3 regions of the Aestuariirhabdus litorea genome follow, and region 3 is predicted to be linked to each of the others. Evidence: predicted binding sites of a transcription regulator. Region 3 holds the regulator's gene; each other region holds the start of a gene.
The links. Region 3 encodes sigma-54, which starts transcription at its own class of promoters, with help from an activator protein. Its sites were predicted from a motif close to TGGCACNNNNNTTGCTNT; they were not measured.

Region 1 (3,942 bases), 1.5 Mb from region 3:
GAGCGTCGGCATGCGCCCACGCACAATACGATCCTGACTGGTCAGGTCATAGGATTTTATGCCATCGGGGGATGAATCCGTTTCAGTATCGACGTCTCCATCATCCACCCCATGTAACAGGGCATCAATTTCGTCTTGTGATAATAGGTCTTGCACAGTGAGTCCTTCCCAGCGAACGCTTTTACCAGCTACTGGATGACAAAATTGGTGAACAGTATCGCCTCGACGGCATCATCGCCAGTTTCAGCTTTTACTAGCTCCTGCACCGAGGTGAGCGCCTCGTCCTTGAGCTTCTGTTTTCCCTCACTGGTGGACAGCCCTTCAAACTCCTGGCGCCCAATCAGCAAATTAAGGTTGTTACGTACGAGCGGCATATGGGTTTCCAGCACATCAAGTACCTCTGTATCCCGTGCCATCACAGTAATATAAAGCTGTAAGAATCGCTGCTTGCCCTCGACATTAAAATCGACAATAAACGGCTCCGTCAGCTCAAGGTAGTGGGCTTCCGCCAGGGTTGACCCAGCCGAACTCTCTTCCCCCCCTTCCAGCTGCTCGCTGTCATCGCTATCCACCAGCAGAAAATAGGTTGTACCTCCACCGACACCAGCTAACAGCACGATCGATAGCACCAAAAAGAGAATAAGCTTCTTTTTACTGCCAGCCGCCTGCTCTTCGGCTACATCCTGTGTTTCTTCCTGATCGTCTTTCGCCATGTCAATTATCCGTCGTACGGTCTCAACACCGTCCATATCTGCAAGAGTTGAGCCAATCTAATTATTTGAGTATAAGCTTTGCGCTTGGATGAGGCCCTCAGCCAGAGCGTCGGGCATTGCGAACGGTCAAATTCTAAAGTGAAGACAGCGGAGTTACCAGCGCAGCCGCTGCAGGCAAGACACAACCCCAGACAGAGGGGCCGATGAAGGTGCGCACGAAGCTGGAGGGTTGTCCGGGTAACGCGCCCCGAGCCCATAAAAAAAGGGGGGTGAGAATCCCCTCACCCCCGACTCGCGACCTGGCAGAGCCTGCTCAGGCGTAGTAGTCCACCAGCCCCAGCCCTTTTACAGCCGTTACCTGAAGCTCCCCTTCAGCTTGCTCCTCGCCATCGCTCCCCATGCCGGATGAGGACTCTGCCGCCAGCGCATCGGGATCCTGGGCCTCTCTCTGGTTCTGCTGCGCAAGGTTCTGATCCGATACATCCACATTCACCAGCTGCATACCCTGTTGATCAAACATCTCTCGTAGCCGCGCCAGCTGCTGCTCCAGCGCATCCCTCACCTGAACATGGTTGCTGGTGAACACCACACTGGCCTGGTCGCTGTTAATATTGATCTTCACCTCCAGCGGACCCAAATCGGGCGGGTCAAGGCGAATCTGGGCAGACTGAACATTCTGGCTGCTCAACCACATCACCTTGTCCATCACCGCCTCGCCCCAGCGAGCGGTGCCCACGGTCTGTGTGATCTCAGTGACCAACTGCTGTTGCCCCCCGGGCTGGACCTCCCGGGTTTGGACTGCGTAGCCATTGGCAATGGGGACAACATTGGTCTCCACCGGCGCGGCTGTAGAGAGCCCCTCCGTCGGTTTAAAGTCAGCGTCCAGCGCCAGCTTGTCTCCCTTCAAGGTGCGTTGCAGAAGTGCTGACAGCTCTCCGGAGGGTGGGGGTGATGATTCCTGGGAGCTATCCAGTGCCGCCATGCTTAGCGCCCCTCGGGGATCAGCGACCGCACCTGCTGCGACCTCCTGCCGCCCCTGTAATGGGCGCAGTACTTGAAGCCAGGCAGGTGCGTCATTATCCGTCTCCAGCTCCAGTGAAGCGCTCACAGAACTGACGCTGGCGGCAGGGCCCGCATAGGCATCGGGGTTTGCCAGATCCACCACCCGCTCGGGCTCTTCATCGCTGGTGGCGGCCTCCTCATCCGGCAATCCCGGCAGGGGCAGCGGCAAAGCGTTGCCGCCCTGCAGCGCATACAGAGCCTGCTGCACGAAGGGAGGAAGCTGCTCCAGCAGTTCTGCGAACTGACTGTCGGTCAAGCCCTCCACCCCCTCGGGAAAATACTGCTGGAACATCTCAGGCGCCAGCATATCTTTAATATTTTGTTTTAAATCAGACAGTTGGGTCGGACTGAAAGTGACCGACTCCAAGCTTCCGGGCAAGCCAGCCACCACATTTGCCGCTGACGAATCAGTCGCTGGCAAGGTGCTGTTGAAGGATATAAGTGCGGTTCCGTTTTGCATAACATGATACTCACTTTCGGGTTACACCCTGAGATAGCAATATGCAGGCCAAAACCTCAAACGTGGGATAGAAGGTAAAAAAAGAGACCCGAAGGGAAATAACAGCACACTGGTCGGCGGCAGGAAATCAGGCGTTATTGATGGACCGGGCGCTGCGGTTATTCACCAGCTCATCGATCTCCTTCTGTTCGCGCATATCTTCCCAACGCCGCTCCTCAGCCAGGTAGTTCTCTCGTAACTGAGTGATGCTCAAGGTTCTCCCCCGAGCCGATATCCACTGCTGGCGCAGATGCAGCATATGCTGGGACACCCGCTCAACCTGAGCCCTCTGCTCTTTCACCGCCTCAGCGAGCTTGCAGATAAAAAGTGACATCTGCTGCAGTTGATGGACACTGACAGCGCGCCCCTCACGGGCCTGCTGCTGATACTCAAGCTGATAGGATTCCAGTTGCTCAAGCTTTCGCTGCTCGGCCTGCAGGCGCGCATGGATCTGTTGGAACAGCTTGGCCGCCTTCTCCTCGTCAGCGCTGGTGACCCGTAGAACGGTATCCATTCGCGCGGATCGTTTCATGCCACTCTCCTATTCCAGCCCCAAACGAGCCTGCCCCGCTCAGGGCAGCGAAAAGATCGGTCCGATCTCAGTTCCCCATCACCGTGTGCAAACCGCCCAGGCTGTCTTCAAAGGTCAAACTTTCGCGCAAGCCCTGTTGCAGAAAACTCCGCATAACCGGATTACGGCTGATCGCATCGTCGATAACAGGGTCGCTTCCTGAAGTGTAAGCGCCAATGGAGATCAAGTCGCGGTTCTTCTCGTAGACCGAGTAGATCTGCTTGAATTTTTGCGCCAGCGCCAGATGTTCATCGGAGACGATCTGGGGCATGGCCCGACTGATGGAGGCTTCTATATCAATCGCAGGGTAGTGACCCGCTTCAGCCAGGCGCCTCGACAACACAACATGGCCATCCAGAATCGCCCTCGAGGCGTCTGCAATCGGGTCCTGCTGGTCATCCCCCTCGGCAAGAACCGTGTAAAACGCCGTAATTGAACCGCTGCCGCTAGCACCATTACCGGCCCGCTCAACCAGTTGCGGGAGCTTGGCAAACACCGACGGTGGATAACCCTTGGTAGCCGGCGGCTCTCCCACGGCCAGTGCAATCTCACGCTGGGCCTGGGCATAGCGGGTCAGGGAGTCCATCAACAGCAGCACACTCTTACCCTGGTCCCGATAGTATTCTGCAATGCGGGTGCAAAGCATGGCCCCCCGCAAACGCATCACCGGTGAATCATCGGCGGGTGAGGCTACCACCACCGAGCGTGCCAGCCCCTCCTCACCCAGCGTTTCCTCAATGAACTCCTTGACCTCTCGACCCCGCTCTCCGATCAGGCCCACTACCGTCACATCCGCCTGGGTAAAGCGGGTCATCATCCCCAGCAGCACACTCTTGCCCACCCCACTACCGGCAAACAGGCCGAGGCGCTGGCCGCGCCCTACCGAGAGCAACGAATTGATGGAACGAATGCCCACATCAAGCGGCTCGTGGATCGGTTGACGTCCCAGGGGGTTAATGGTTTCACCCGCCAGGGGGACATAATCCTCTGCGTCCAGTGCGCCCTTTCCATCCAGGGGTTTGCCAAGACCATTAACCACCCGGCCCAGCAACCCCATGCCGACGGGCACAAGACTTTCACTCTCCAGCGGAATCACC
Region 2 (3,942 bases), on a different contig from region 3:
GGATATCAGGCCGCAGGCCGGTTACATGGAACTTCGAGTGCGCTCAACCTGATCGCTACCGCCATCCCTGGCCCCGACCCACAGGGACGTGGGAAGTGCCGTTTTTGCAGGAGCCAAAAACGGCCGCGGCATACCGTACTTCCTGTACATAAGCTGCTCCTGGCCATCCTTGGCCCCGCGGCATACCGCCCGTCCCTGGGCATAAAAAAGGGCGCCCGAGGGCGCCCAATAGCGAGAAGACTTTCTATTACTTGGAGGTGTTGGTGAACTCGGGGTAGGCTTCCATTCCGCACTCGGAACGATCCACACCTTCGTACTCCTCCTCCTCGGTGACGCGGATTCCAGCCACGGCCTTGAGGATGGTCCAGACGATCAGGCTGGTGACGAATACCCAGACGAAGATGGTGAGGGCACCGATCAGCTGGCCGCTGAAGCTGGAGCCGCTGTTGGTAGCCGGTACCACCAGCAGACCAAACAGACCCACCACACCGTGTACAGAGATGGCACCAACCGGATCATCGATCTTCAGCTTGTCCAGGGTCAGGATGGAGAAGACCACCAGCACACCACCGATAGCACCGATCAGGGTGGCCTGGAAAGCAGTGGGGGTAGAGGGCTCAGCGGTGATCGCCACCAGCCCGGCGAGGGCGCCGTTGAGGGCCATGGTGAGGTCAGCCTTGCCGAACAGCAGGCGGGCAGCCACCAGGGCAGCCACAACACCACCGGCAGCGGCGGCGTTGGTGTTGAGGAACACCATGGCAACAGAAGCGGCGTTGCTCACATCACCCAGCTTGAGGACGGAACCACCGTTGAAGCCGAACCAGCCCATCCACAGGATGAAGGTACCCAGGGTAGCCAGCGGCAGGTTGGCACCGGGGATGGCGTTGACCTGGCCATTGGGGCCGTACTTGCCCTTACGAGCACCCAGCAGCAGGACACCGGCGAGAGCGGCGGCCGCACCGGCCATGTGCACGATACCGGAGCCGGCGAAGTCGGAGAAGCCAAGGTCACTGAGGGTGTACATACCGAAGACGGACTGTCCGCCCCAGGTCCAGGCACCTTCCATGGGGTAGATGAAACCGGTCATCACTACTGCGAACAGCAGGAAGGACCAGAGCTTCATACGCTCAGCCACGGCACCGGAGACGATGGACATGGCGGTGGCCACAAACACTACCTGGAAGAAGAAGTCGGAGGCACCGGCGTAGATGGAGCCGCCCTCGAAGCCGTCTTCACGGCTGGCGAAGTCGCCCATCACCGCATCAACGTCAACGCTCTCGATGCCGGACAGCAGCAGCGAATTGTCGTACATGATGGCGTAGCCGCACACCATGTACATGATGCAGGCGATCGCGTACAGGGCGATGTTCTTGGTTAGAATTTCGGTGGTGTTCTTGGACCGTACCAGGCCCGCTTCCAGCATGGCAAAGCCGGCGGCCATCCACATGACCAGGGCGCCACACACCAGGAAGTAAAACGTATCCATTGCATACTGGAGATGATATAGGTTGTTTTCCACAACAGTTCCCCTCTAATTGAAAATCGTGTGATTCGTAATGGGTTAGACGGCGTCGGTGCCGGTCTCACCGGTACGAATCCGGATCACCTGCTCAACGGTGGTTACAAAGATTTTGCCGTCGCCGATCTTGCCGGTATGGGCCGCCTTGCTAATAGCCTCGATCACCTGATCAAGCAACTCATCGGAGATGGCGATCTCCAGCTTGACCTTGGGCAGGAAATCAACGACGTACTCGGCCCCACGGTAGAGCTCGGTGTGGCCCTTCTGGCGACCGAAGCCCTTGACCTCTGACACGGTCACGCCCTGAACACCAATCTCGGAGAGGGCTTCGCGCACATCATCGAGCTTGAACGGTTTGACAATTGCTGAAACTAACTTCATGTAGAATCTCCTGGTTTGTTTTCGGGGCTGGCCGTTGGCTCGACTCCCGGGCTTATTCTTTGGTCATCCTGACCGGAAGGACCTTAGCCATAAACACTGCGGTACAGCGTTGATGGCTAAGGCCACGCCTCCTCGGGTAACTGCGATTGAGCGATCGGCCTGTGCAATTACGTGGTACCGGCTCTTTGCACTGGCTGTGCCACATTATTTTTCCCTATTTATTTCAAAAGGTTAGCTATATAAACACCCCCCAGCCCCGGATTGGGCGCACCAAAAAGCACCATTTGTGATCAGTGCACCCTAACGGTGCACCAACAGGGAGCACCCCGCCCGCTCAGCCGCAGCGGGCACTAGAACGGCTCACAGGCCGAGCAGGGCTGGTGCAGCATCCTTGACGGCGGGGGCGGTCAGGGACGCTTGCAGAGGCCCTGTAAAACAGCCACGAAACAAGTGGTTAGGCACGTCGGTGAAAAAGGAGGACAAATGGGGGAAGCAACCGCGGGGCGTTAGGGTGCGTCTGTGGTAGACTGGCGCCCTCTTTTGGGCTCCGTAGAAGCAGTCATATGATCAACAAGATGTTTATCGCCGGCCTTAGCCGGCAAGCCGCGCAGATCCTCGGCGGCGAAAAGTCCCAGCTCCACCGGGATGCGGAGAAGAACCTGCAGCTGCTGCTGCAGAACGCCTTAGGCAAGCTCAACCTGGTCAGCCGCGACGAGTTCGATACCCAGGCCGCCGTGCTGGCCCGCACCCGCGCCCGCCTCGAGGCCCTGGAGGCTCGTTATGAGGCGTTGGTGAGCGAGCTGGAAAAGCGCGACCAGTCCCCCTCCTGATTACCCCTTGGAGGGTGTTTGCAGGTAGTTGACCAACGCCTCCGCGGCCCGCGAAAGGTAGTGGTTGCGCTTCCAGCCGATACCGATCGGTAGGGCAATCGGGGGATCGAAGGGCAGTGCACAGAGGTCGCTCTCCGACTCGAGAATCATCGACAGGCAGGTGCTGATCCCCACCCCCTCGCGCACCAGCCGCTTGAGCAGCTCGATCAGGTTGGTCTCAAAGCGAATATCCAGCGGCTTGCGCGCACTGCGGGAATACTCGCTGAGGGCCTCGCGCAGGAAATACCCCTCCCTGAACAGCACCAGCGGCTGATCGGTCACCTCGGCCAGGCTCACCGAGGGCTGCGCCGCCAGCGGATGACCCGCGGGCACGCAGGCCACAATCTGCTCTTCGATCAGGGGCCGGCTGCGAATCTGCTCATGGGGACGGTCGGTGCGCAGCAGGGCCAGGTCCAGCTCCCCCTCCAGCACCATCCGCTCCAGGGTGGCGGTGCCCGCTTCAAACAGGGTGATGCGCACCCCGGGATAACGTTTGCAGAACCCCAGCAGGTGCTCCGGCAGGTAATAGGAGGCCAGCATGGCCGAGACCCCCAGTCGAATCACCCCCTGCTCCACCCCCTTCTGCGCCTGCAGCTCGCGCTCGGCGTCACTCATCAACTGCAACACCTGGCGCGCGTAGCGCAACAGCACCTCGCCATCGGCGGTGATGGTCATGCGCCGTTCAGTGCGGTTGATCAGCTTCAGCCCCACCTCCTGTTCCAGCTTCTGCATCGCCATGCTCAGGGCCGGTTGGGCAATCCCCAGGCGGCTGGCGGCGAGGGTAAAGTTGCCGATGCTGGCCAGTTCGGTGAAATAACGCAATCGTTTCAGGTCCATAAGGATTCCCTGTGGGGAGGTGGATCGCCAATGTATCAACGTTAATGATTGAAAGTATCAGTAACATATATTGTATTTATCAAAAGCCAGATCGTACAGTAGCTCCAATCCCGCTTTTACTTTGGAGAACCCCATGAGCCAGTCCCGCACCGCCTTCCAGTGGCAAGATCCCTTTAACCTCGATGCCCAGCTCAGCGACGAGGAGCGTATGGTGCGCGACAGTGCCCGCGACTACTGCCAGAAGCAGTTGATGCCCCGGGCACTGATGGCCAGCCGCCATGAGCAGTTCGACCCGGCCATCATGCGCGAAATGGGTGAGCTGGGGCTGCTCGGTGC
Region 3 (3,942 bases):
GGACATCACCCGCCTGCCCATGCACGGGCGCGCCCGCAAGGGGATCGGCTATCTCACCCAGGAAGCCTCCATCTTTCGCAAGCTCAGCGTCACCCAGAACATCCTCGCCATCCTGGAGACCCGCAAGGATCTCAACCGTAAACAGCGACTGGAGAAACTGGAGGAGCTGCTGCAGGAGTTCCATATCACCCATATTCGCAACAGCACAGGTATCAGCCTCTCCGGTGGTGAGCGGCGCCGGGTCGAGATCGCCCGCGCACTGGCCATGGAACCCGCCTTTATCCTGCTGGATGAGCCCTTCGCCGGCGTTGACCCTATCTCGGTCAACGACATCAAGGAGGTGGTTCGCCACCTGCGCAACATAGGTATAGGGGTCCTGATTACTGACCACAACGTACGCGAAACCCTGGACATCTGTGAGTTGGCTTATATCGTCAGCGAGGGCAAGATCATTGCCGAGGGCGATCCCGAAACCGTGATGAACAACCAGAAGGTCAAGGATGTCTACCTAGGACATCAGTTCCGCATATAGGCATTGGGCCCCGTTCAGCCCTATAATGGGCCATGCAAGAATTTTGCCGTGACCAACAGAGCGGCCCTCCTCAAGAAGACAGGCAGATTATGGACCGGACACTCTTTTATCTATGAAACCATCCTTAGTCCTGAAAATGGGCCAGCAGCTGACCATGACCCCTCAGCTGCAGCAAGCCATCAAGCTCCTTCAACTGTCTACCCTGGACCTGCAACAGGAGGTTCAGCAAGCCCTTGAGTCCAACCCCATGCTGGAAGCCGAAGAGGGCTCAGACAGCGAATCCTCATCCGATCACGACCAAAGTGGCGACAATAACGAGTTTGACAGCGCTACCGATTACAACACCCTGAGCGAGGGTGAACAGCGCAAGCAGGAGCAGCAGAGCGTCGACAGCGCCAACAACGAAAATGAGGTGATGTCCGACGACTGGCAGGACAACATCCCAGAGGACCTCCCGGTGGACACCGCCTGGGATGACGTTTACCAGTCCAGCCTGCCCCCCTCTTCCGGCTCCGGTGGAGGGGACAATGACGACTACAACCCGGCCGCACGTGCCAGTACCACCGAGTCACTGCAATCGCACCTGGAGTGGCAACTCAACCTCACCCCGATGTCCGATACGGACCGGGCGATCGCCGTCACCATTATTGACGCGCTCACCGAAGATGGTTACCTCAGCTGCAGCTGCGAAGAGCTGCTGGAGGGGATCGAGGAGGAGCTGGAGATTGAGCTCGATGAGGTGGAAGCCGTACTGCGCCGCATCCAGCAATTTGACCCGGTGGGGGTGGCCGCACGCTCCCTTACCGAATGTTTGCTGATCCAGCTTGCGCAACTCCCCGAGAGCACACCCCACCTGGGTTCGGCGCGACTGGTGGTGGAAAAGTACATCAATCTTCTGGGCACCCACGATTATGCCCAGCTGATGCGCAAATCCCGACTCAAGGAGGCCGACCTTAAGGCCGCCATTGAGTTGATCCAGACCCTGAACCCCAAGCCCGGGGACAGCATCCAGAGTAGTGAACCGGAGTACGTTATTCCCGATGTCACGGTCAAGAAGGTCAATGGCCGCTGGACCGTTGAGCTCAACCCTGACGCCGTACCTCGGGTGCGAATCAACTCCGGGTACGCCTCACTGGTGAAACGTGCCGACAACAGCGCAGACAACACCTACCTCAAAAACCACCTGCAGGAGGCGCGCTGGTTTCTCAAAAGCCTGCAGAGCCGGAACGAAACCCTGATGAAGGTGGCCACCCAGATCGTGGAGCACCAACGGGGGTTCCTGGAATATGGCGACGAGGCGATGAAGCCCCTGGTCTTGCATGACATCGCCGAAGCGGTCAGCATGCACGAATCGACCATTTCACGGGTGACGACGCAAAAATACATGCACACCCCGCGGGGTATTTTTGAGCTTAAGTATTTCTTCTCCAGCCACGTCAGCACCGCCAGTGGTGGGGAGTGCTCATCGACCGCCATTCGGGCCATCATCAAAAAGCTGGTGGCGGCAGAGAACCCGAAAAAACCATTGAGTGACAGTAAAATAGCCGGCCTGCTCGCCGAGCAGGGGATCAAGGTCGCACGGCGCACCATCGCCAAGTACCGTGAATCCCTTTCAATCGCACCTTCTAACGAAAGAAAACGTCTGGTATAGGTTATATTGATTGACGGCAACATAGAGATATCGAGCCTCGGATATGATCGGTAACAGAGGCAAACGCATGAGTCCATCGCACGATGGGTTCAGTATCACGTAAAACAGATCAGGAGAAAGACGCATGCAAATCAATATCAGTGGACATCATGTTGATGTAACCGAGGCATTGCGTGAATATGTAGCAACCAAAGTTGACCGCCTGGAGCGCCATTTTGACACCATCACCAGCGTCAACGTTACCCTCAGCATCGAGAAAGAGGGCCAAAAGGCGGAAGCCAACCTCCATGTACGTGGCGCTGACATTCATGCCACTTCCGTTCATCAAGACATGTATGCCGCCATTGATATGCTGGCCGACAAGCTCGACCGCCAGCTAATGAAACATAAGGAAAAGAGTCTAGCCCGCTAACCCTTGGCCATGAACCTCATATCCCTCCTTAGCCCCGACCGCAGCCTCTGTGCTGCGGAAGGCGGCAGCAAAAAACGCGTATTAGAAACCCTCGCCGAAGCCCTTTCCCACTCGGGACAGGAGATTTCAGCGGGAGAGCTGTTTAACGGGCTGATTGAGCGGGAACGCCTCGGCAGTACCGGGTTCGGTAAGGGGATCGCTATCCCCCATTGTCGTCTCGAGTCCTGCACCGAAGCGATTGCCGCACTGCTCAAGCTTTCCGACGGGGTCGACTTCGATGCCATGGACGACCAACCGGTGGATATCATCTTTGCGCTGGTCGTACCCAATGAGGCCACCAGTGAGCACCTGGCGATTTTGCAGGAACTGGCTGGCCGTCTCGACAACGCCAGCTACCGGAACCGCCTGCGCACGGCGAAAACCAGCAGCGAACTCTACCAGATGGCCATTGCCCCCCTCGACTGACCCTCAAACCACAGACCGTACCCAACACAACTGATATACTGACTGCGCAGAGCCCTTAAGGAAGAATCTCCCCTGACATTCCTACCCCACTCCAGGGGTATCATGCAGGGAGCAGCGAGCGAAGTAGCCAACATGCGACTAGTCATTATCAGTGGACGATCCGGATCCGGTAAGAGTAGTGCCCTCCATGTGCTGGAGGATCAGGGCTTTTATTGTGTCGACAACATGCCCGCCGGGCTGCTGGGCTCGCTGGCCGAAGAGATCTCCCGGGAGCAGGCGCTCAGGAACGCCGCCGTCAGTATCGACGCGCGCAATATGCACGCCGACCTCAAGCGCTTCCCCCAAATCCTTACCCAGCTCACAGAGAGCGGCGTACAGTGCGAAGTGATCTACCTGGATGCGGACCCCGCAACCCTCCTCAAGCGCTTCAGCGAAACGCGCCGACGTCACCCCCTGTCCAACGAAAAATGCTCACTTGAAGAGGCGATCCGCGCCGAAAGCGAGTTGCTGTCACCGCTTAAAAACCGGGCCAAGCTCACGCTGGACACCAGCTCGCTGTCGTTGCATGAGCTACGGGATCTGGTCCGCACCCGAGTCGCCGGGCGCAAGGATGGCAGCCTGGCCCTGCTGTTCCAGTCCTTTGGTTTCAAGCGCGGTATCCCGATTGATGCCGATTACGTATTTGATGTACGCTGTTTGCCTAACCCCTATTGGGTCCCTCATCTCAGGGGCTTCAGCGGACTCGACAGTCCCGTGCAGGAGTTCCTCGCGGAACAGCCCGAAGTGCAGCAGATGATGGTGGATATCGGGGATTTTGTGGAGCGCTGGCTACCGGCCTTCGAGGCGGGAAACCGCAGCTATATGACCGTTGCGATTGGCTGC

Region 1: a site for sigma-54 is predicted at 2,269-2,286, ahead of D0544_RS07885 (flagellar hook-length control protein FliK). Genes of this name have one in related genera too.
Region 2: a site for sigma-54 is predicted at 2,085-2,102, ahead of glnK (P-II family nitrogen regulator). Genes of this name have one in related genera too.

What each region holds. Positions count from the first base shown of each region.
Region 1 is NZ_QWEZ01000001.1:1,708,469-1,712,410, forward strand. Features, by position in the region: gene fliM (flagellar motor switch protein FliM) at 1-156, opposite strand, end outside; gene D0544_RS07880 (flagellar basal body-associated FliL family protein) at 189-713, opposite strand; gene D0544_RS07885 (flagellar hook-length control protein FliK) at 1,027-2,067, opposite strand; gene fliJ (flagellar export protein FliJ) at 2,363-2,806, opposite strand; gene fliI (flagellar protein export ATPase FliI) at 2,874-3,942, opposite strand, start outside.
Region 2 is NZ_QWEZ01000002.1:768,704-772,645, reverse strand. Features, by position in the region: gene D0544_RS13635 (ammonium transporter) at 248-1,486, opposite strand; gene glnK (P-II family nitrogen regulator) at 1,562-1,900, opposite strand; gene D0544_RS13625 (accessory factor UbiK family protein) at 2,464-2,730, shown strand; gene D0544_RS13620 (LysR family transcriptional regulator) at 2,731-3,606, opposite strand; gene D0544_RS13615 (acyl-CoA dehydrogenase) at 3,740-3,942, shown strand, end outside.
Region 3 is NZ_QWEZ01000001.1:195,330-199,271, reverse strand. Features, by position in the region: gene lptB (LPS export ABC transporter ATP-binding protein) at 1-532, shown strand, start outside; gene D0544_RS00940 (RNA polymerase factor sigma-54) at 645-2,183, shown strand; gene hpf (ribosome hibernation-promoting factor, HPF/YfiA family) at 2,308-2,595, shown strand; gene ptsN (PTS IIA-like nitrogen regulatory protein PtsN) at 2,605-3,060, shown strand; gene rapZ (RNase adapter RapZ) at 3,193-3,942, shown strand, end outside.